3 regions of the Desulfocurvibacter africanus subsp. africanus DSM 2603 genome follow, and region 2 is predicted to be linked to each of the others. Evidence: predicted binding sites of a transcription regulator. Region 2 holds the regulator's gene; each other region holds the start of a gene.

Region 1 (2,205 bases), on a different contig from region 2:
GGAGGGCATCTTAAGCACCTTCTGGCCGAAGATGTAGGTGCCGATGAGCACGATGGGCGTTACGACCCAGGCCACGAAGAGACCGGGAATGCCGATGGCCACGATCTTGTTGAAGAGCACGCCGGCGCCCAGCAGGACCAGGCCGGCCTTGATGTAGAATTCGGTTTCCAGCGCGGGCTTGACCCAGTTAGGCGTTCCCACGGTGTTGGAAATGAGCATGCCGATGGCGATGGCCCACACAGCGTATTCCACGCCGTACTGCTTCATGGTCGACTGGTTGGCCAGGAGATAGGACAGTGCGGCGATCGCGAACACAAACACGAAGCCCTTGAGGAATCCAGCGGCGTCCTTGCCCATGAACTTGATGCCCAGGGTGAAGATCAGGCCGATGAAGACCATGAGCAACGGAAGAGTGTAGAGCACGTTGTAGGACTTTACACTGGCTTTGGACTTGGCCGAGGACTCCTTGGCCTTGGCCTTACGCCAGGCGCTGATCTTTGCCTTGGCGTCCTGGTTCAGGCTCTCGTCCTGGAAGTTGGTGGCTACGGCAGCCTGCTGAGCCATCTGGGCATCAGCCTTGGCGGCAACGGTGGCCGCCTTGGCCTGCTCGTAAGCCGGCTTGGCCTTGGCGCTCTTGGCATCAGCCGCTTCCTGGCTCAGGAACAGGCCGTCCAGGGGGTTGCTGCTCCAGCCCTTGGGTTTGGCTGTGTACTTGGAGATGGTCTTGGCAATGGGCTCATTCGTGCCCTTGAGGCCGCCCTTGATATCCTGGGCCGCGTAGTACTCCAGGGTCTTGAATGGCGCGCGAGCAGCCTCGGCCTCCATGACCGCATTGGCCTGGGCGATCTTCTCGTTCAAGCCTTCGGGCTTGTTGTTCAAAAAGATAAGGCATCCCAATGCCAAGAGGCCGAAGGCGATCCAGATCGCCCAATAGTCCTCTTTCTTCCACAGATCGGACCAGCTGGAAGTAGCCTTGTCGATGACGACATCATCATTGGGGGGGGCAACAGTGCGTGAGTCAGCCATAGGAAATCATCCTCCCTGAAACTAAAAGAATTTGCGGTTATCCGCTTGGATTTGATCCATAATCAGCAATGATCATGCCGTGTATGGACCAAATCTAATGTTTTATATTTTAGTCACTTGCTCGGAGGGGGGCATTCAGGATGACCACCTGGGCTTCCAGAAATGACAACCCAGGTTTACACAAAGAAAGGATAAAAATAGAGGGCTAGCGGAATTCGTCCGGGTCAATATCCATGCGGCTGAATATCTTCTGCAACGCGGTACGGCTCAGACCGCTGATGCGAGCCGTCTCGGAAACGTTTCCGCCGGTGGTGGCGAGCACTTCCCGGACGTAAGTGCGAGTGAAGTCGCCGAGGATGGCATCCTTGGCATCTTTATAGGGGGAAATGCCCTGCAAACTCTGGTTGCCGCACAAAGTGAATTCGGCCCGGTCATCCACGATGGCGTCCTCGGCGGCGCGCATGCACTCCACGGTGAGCGTGTCCCCGGCGTTGTAGACCGTTGCGCGACGGATGAAGTTCTGCAGCTCGCGAACGTTGCCCGGCCAGGAACGTGTGCTGAGCCAAGCCAAGGCCTCGGGGACGATATCCTTTGGCGCGCTGCCCATCTCCTCGCAAGCCTGGTTCAGGAAGTGGCGTGAGAGCAAGGGGATGTCCTCGCGTCGATCACGCAAGGGCGGCGTACGGATGGTCATGACATTTAGACGGTAATAGAGATCTTCACGGAAGCTCTTGTCCACTATCCTGGCTTCGAGATTCTGGTTGGTGGAGGCCAGGATGCGCACATCGACCGGGATGTTCTTGTTGGAACCCAAAGGCCGGATGGTGCGTTCCTGCAGACAGCGCAGGAGCTTGGTCTGCACCGAAGGGCTGATGTCGCCGATCTCGTCCAGCAACAGCGTGCCGCCCCCGGCGGCAACGAACAACCCCCGGCGTTCTTTGTCCGCGCCGGTGAAGGCTCCCTTGAGGTGGCCGAAAAGCTCGCTCTCCAGAAACTGCTCCGGGATGGCCGGGCAGTTCAGATCCACGAAAGGCTCTCGAGCCCGGCGGCTCATGGTGTGAATAGTGCGGGCCACCAGCTCCTTGCCCGTGCCGGATTCGCCCCGGATGAGCACAGTGTAGTCCGTGCCGGCCGCTGCGGACACGGTCTGTCGCAGCTTGAGCATCGCAGGGCTTTCGC
Region 2 (2,205 bases):
GCGCCACGAGCTTATCCAAGACCATGTCGATGGTGGCGTACATGTCCTGTGATTCCTCATTGGCGGACAGATGCAGACTATCGCCGGAAAGAACCACTTCGGCCATGTGCCGATGCTTCTCGACACTCATATTGACCTGCAGCTCGGCACTGTTGATCCCATGCTTGGAGAGCTTGCCAAACCGGGTTCGCGCGTAGTTCTTGAGGTGCTCGGAAGGCTCGAAGTTCTTGAACGTGAAATGGATGTTCATACCTGCTCCTTTTGCGCGGGGTTGGCAGAAATCAGAAGATTTGCTTGCGCTTGGAAGAGGATTCGATGCCCAAGGCCGAGCGGTACTTGGCCACGGTCCTGCGGGCAATATTCACCTGGAGTTTTTCCTTGAGAATCTCGGCTATGCGCTCGTCGCTGAGAGGCCTCTTGGAGCTTTCGTCGGATATGAGCTGCTTGATGAGCGCCTTGACGCTCTCCGAGCCTACTTGGCTGCCGTCATCAAGGTCCAGGGCGCTATTGAAGAAAAATTTCAGCTCGAAAACGCCATGAGGCGTGGCGACATACTTGTTGGTCGTAATGCGGCTGACCGTGGACTCGTGCATGCTGATATCGTCGGCTACATCCTTGAGGATAAGGGGCTTCAGATGGGTGACCCCCTCCTCGAAGAAGTCGCGCTGAAAGCGCAGAATGCTGTCGAGGACCTTGTAGAGCGTACGCTGGCGTTGGTAAAGGCTCTTCATGAGCCAGACTGCCGAGCGCATCTTCTCTTGCATGTATTCCTTATCCGAGGAATTGCAACCCTGCAGGCTGTCCATATACATGGAGTTGAGCTGCAGCTTGGGCATGCCCTCCTCATTGAGCATGATTACGAATTCATCGTTGAATTTGTATACGTAGGCGTCCGGGCTGACATAGTACGGCTCGGTGGAGGAGTAGCTGGCTCCCGGCAAGGGCTCCAGGGTCTGCAGAACCTCAAGGTACTCCTTGAGCTGATCGAGAGTGATCTTGAATTTGCGAGCCAGAGGTTTGTAGCGCCGTTTTTCCAGGTCTTCCAGATGCTCGGAAACCAATGCCCGCAGTATGGGGTCATTGTGTTCATAGACATCGAGTTGCACCAGCAGGCACTCCTGAGGGGTCCTGGCTGCGACGCCCACGGGATCGAAACGCTGGATGCGCCGCAGGATCACCTCGACCTCTTCCGGCGTGGTGTGCGCCATGGCCGCGATTTCCTCGGCCGTGGACTGCAAGTAACCCGCCGGGCTCAGGCAACCGATAATGATCTCGCTGACTTGCTTCTGCTTTTCGCTGAAATCGGAAAGCCGCACCTGCCAGAACAGGTGCCCTTCCAAGGACGGCTTTGAGGAAAGGCGAGCCTCGAAACTGACGCCATCCTCGGGAACTTCGGACTCGCGCATCTGCATCTGCTTGCCCGAGCTGGAAAACTCACCGAGGTAATCTTCCCAGTCCGCATTGCGGGTCAGTTCACGCGTCAGAATCTCATCGCGATCCTTGGAAATTTCCTGAACAGGCTCATGGACCTCAAGGGCCTGGATCTCATTACCAAGATCACTGGCCTGTCCCTCTTCGAGCAGCGGGTTCTCCATGAGTTCCTGCTGCACGGTATCGAGCAGCTCGAGCCGGGAAAGCTGAAGCAGCTTGATCGCCTGCTGCAGTTGGGGAGTCATGACCAACTGCTGCGAAAGTTTGAGTTGTTGTCGTAGTTCTAAGCCCATAATCTCCCAATGGCGTTCACGAAGGATTCGTTGCCGCGACGGCAGTGCAGTGACGCCTTCCCGTATAAATAAAGCGGCCTGAAGGGCTTCGGGGAAAGCGTATCCACAGTTTCATCAGGCAGCCGTGGGTGTATTCATGCCATACTTGATGTGTGTATGCAACCATTGCGCCAGAACGCGAGAAGCATTGTGGGACAAGGATTCTTAGATATCTCTTCCCTGCAGACGAAAGCCTTGGCCCAGGTAGACCTGCTGTGCCTTCGGATCGGAGACTATCTGCTCTGGGGAGCCCTCCAGGATTATGCTGCCTTGGTAGGCCAGGTAGGCTCGATCGCAAATAGACAGGGTTTCACGTACGTTGTGATCGGAAATGAGCACGCCGATGCATTTTTCCTTGAGTCCTTTAATGATATCCTGGATATCCAGCACGGCCAAGGGATCCACGCCGGCAAAGGGCTCGTCAAGGAAGACGAAACGGGGA
Region 3 (2,205 bases), on a different contig from region 2:
GCCACGTACAGGGCCTGCTCGGACAGGAACGCGCCGGCAGCGGCAACCGCGCCAGTGGCGTCGATGGTGCCGCCCATCCAGGCGCCGCCAAGGATGTAAGGCATGCCGGTGGCCTTGATGGCGGCCGGCATGGCCACCATCATGATGGCCGTGAACACGAGCGACAGGCCGATGGCCAGGGTCAGCTCTTCCTTCTTGGCGCGGCAAGCCGCGGCCGTGGCGATGGCCGCCGAGGTGCCGCACACGCTCATGTCAGCCGAGATGACCATGTTGAGCGTCTTGGAGGGCATCTTGAGCACCTTCTGGCCGAAGATGAAGGTGCAGATGAGCACGATGGGCGTTACGACCCAGGCTACGAAGATGCCGGGAATGCCGATGGCCACGATCTTGTTGAAGAGTACCTCGGCGCCCAGCAGCACCAGACCGGTCTTGATGTAGAATTCGGTCTCCAGCGCGGGCTTGATCCACTTGGGCGTGCCCACGGTGTTGGAGATGAGCATGCCGATGACGATGGCCCACACGGCGAACTCGATGCCGTACTGCTTGGAAGCGGACTGTCCGGCCAGCAGGAAGGAGATGGCCGCGACGACGAACACGGCCACGAAGCCCTTGAGGAAGCCTGTCGTGTCCTTGCCCATGAACTTGATGCCCAGGGCGAACAGCAGGCCCAGGGCGATCATGAGGACAGGCAGGGTGGTGAACTGGTTGAAAGTCTTGGCGCTGGTCTTGGACTTAGCCGAGGAGGCCTTTTTCTTGGCCTTGCGCCAGTCGTCCATCTTATCCTGGGCGGTCTGGTTCAGGGCTGCGTCCTGGAAGCCGGCGGCGGCAGCGGCATCTTCGGCGGCCAGAGCCTCGGCCTTGGCTGCATCCGCGGTCGCCTTGGCCTTCTCGTAGGCTGGCATGGCCTTGGCGCTCTTGGCCTCGGCTGCCGCTTTGTCCTGGACCAGACCGTCTATGGGATTGGTAGACCAGCCCGCGGGATGGGCCAGGTACTTGGAGATGGTCTTGGCAAAGGGCATGTCCGAGCCCTTGATGGCGCCCTTGGCGTCTTGGGCCTCATAGTAGGCCACGGTCTTGAAAGGCGCGCGTGCCGCCTCGGCCTCGATGACGGCATTGGCCTTGGCGATCTTCTCTTCCATGCCCTCGGGCCTGTTGTTCAAGAACAGGGCCAGGCCGATGGCCAACAGGATGAAACCGAGCCAGATTGCCCAGTAGTCTTCCTTCTTCCATAGGTCCGAAATGCTCGATGTCGCCTTGTCGACCACGATGTCGGACGCAGGCTGCTGCTTTACTGCCTCTGCCATGATTCCTCTCCTCGCTAAAACGGTTTGTCTTTTGATGCCGCATTGCGTGCGGTACTATTATTTGAGCAACAAGCGTGCCCGTTTTTAATGCTCTCATGTATTTGATTTTAAAATAATTTGTTTAAATTTACGTTCGGCAATTGGTAGGTTAACCTGTCAGTCAGGCAAGTCTAGTTGTCACCACAAGATCGCAGGTGGAGTCGAGTTCAAATGCTGGATGGAGTCATCGTCCTCTTGGACAGGGACAGGGAATTCGCCCGGCATGCCGCTTCGCTTCTTGGGCGCAAGCGCCCTAATGCGCCGGTCAAGATCGCGGCAAATGCTCGGGAAGCCTTGGAGTACGTGCGAGACGAGGATGTATGGGTATTAGTGGCCGACGAACGCCTAGCCGAGGTGGGCCATGACATACTGGCCCAGGCCCTGGCAGTTGCGCCCGATCTGGCCGTTATCCTGCTTACGGACGAGGCCAGCCTTGAAAAGGCCGTGCAGGCCCTGCGCGCTGGGGCTTATGACTTCCTGGCCAGGCCCGTTGCCGATGGGCCCCTGTTAAACACGGTTGGCAATGCCCTGGAGCGCGGAAGACTTCTGGAGGAGAACCGCCGGCTCAAGCGCAAGCTCTCAGGCGGCCATGGCGAACAGACCCTTGTAGGCGAGAGCCCGGCCATGCGCAGGCTGCGCTCCGCCGTGGCGGCCGTGGCCGATGCCGACTACGGCGTGCTGATCCGCGGTGAGTCTGGCGCTGGCAAGGAACTCGTGGCCCGGGCCATCCATGGTCAAAGCCGCCGCAAGTCTGGGCCATTCGTGGCCATCAACTGCCCGGCAATCCCGGAACAGCTCCTGGAGAGCGAGCTCTTCGGCCACCTCAAGGGCGCCTTCACCGGCGCCGTCCGTGAGCGCAAGG

Evidence for each region. Region 2 encodes sigma-54, which starts transcription at its own class of promoters, with help from an activator protein. Its sites were predicted from a motif close to CTGGCACGGNNNNTGCTT; they were not measured.
Region 1: H585_RS0100725 (YeiH family protein) is a predicted target of sigma-54. The motif match lies at 1,090-1,107, and genes of this name have one in related genera.
Region 3: H585_RS0100710 (YeiH family protein) is a predicted target of sigma-54. The motif match lies at 1,368-1,385, and genes of this name have one in related genera.

The regions. Positions count from the first base shown of each region.
Region 1 covers NZ_AULZ01000001.1:160,478-162,682, forward strand. The annotation lists gene H585_RS0100725 (YeiH family protein) at 1-1,026, opposite strand, end outside; gene H585_RS0100730 (sigma-54-dependent transcriptional regulator) at 1,232-2,205, opposite strand, start outside.
Region 2 covers NZ_AULZ01000014.1:100,525-102,729, forward strand. The annotation lists gene hpf (ribosome hibernation-promoting factor, HPF/YfiA family) at 1-250, opposite strand, end outside; gene rpoN (RNA polymerase factor sigma-54) at 282-1,724, opposite strand; gene lptB (LPS export ABC transporter ATP-binding protein) at 1,929-2,205, opposite strand, start outside.
Region 3 covers NZ_AULZ01000001.1:156,173-158,377, forward strand. The annotation lists gene H585_RS0100710 (YeiH family protein) at 1-1,304, opposite strand, end outside; gene H585_RS0100715 (sigma-54-dependent transcriptional regulator) at 1,515-2,205, shown strand, end outside.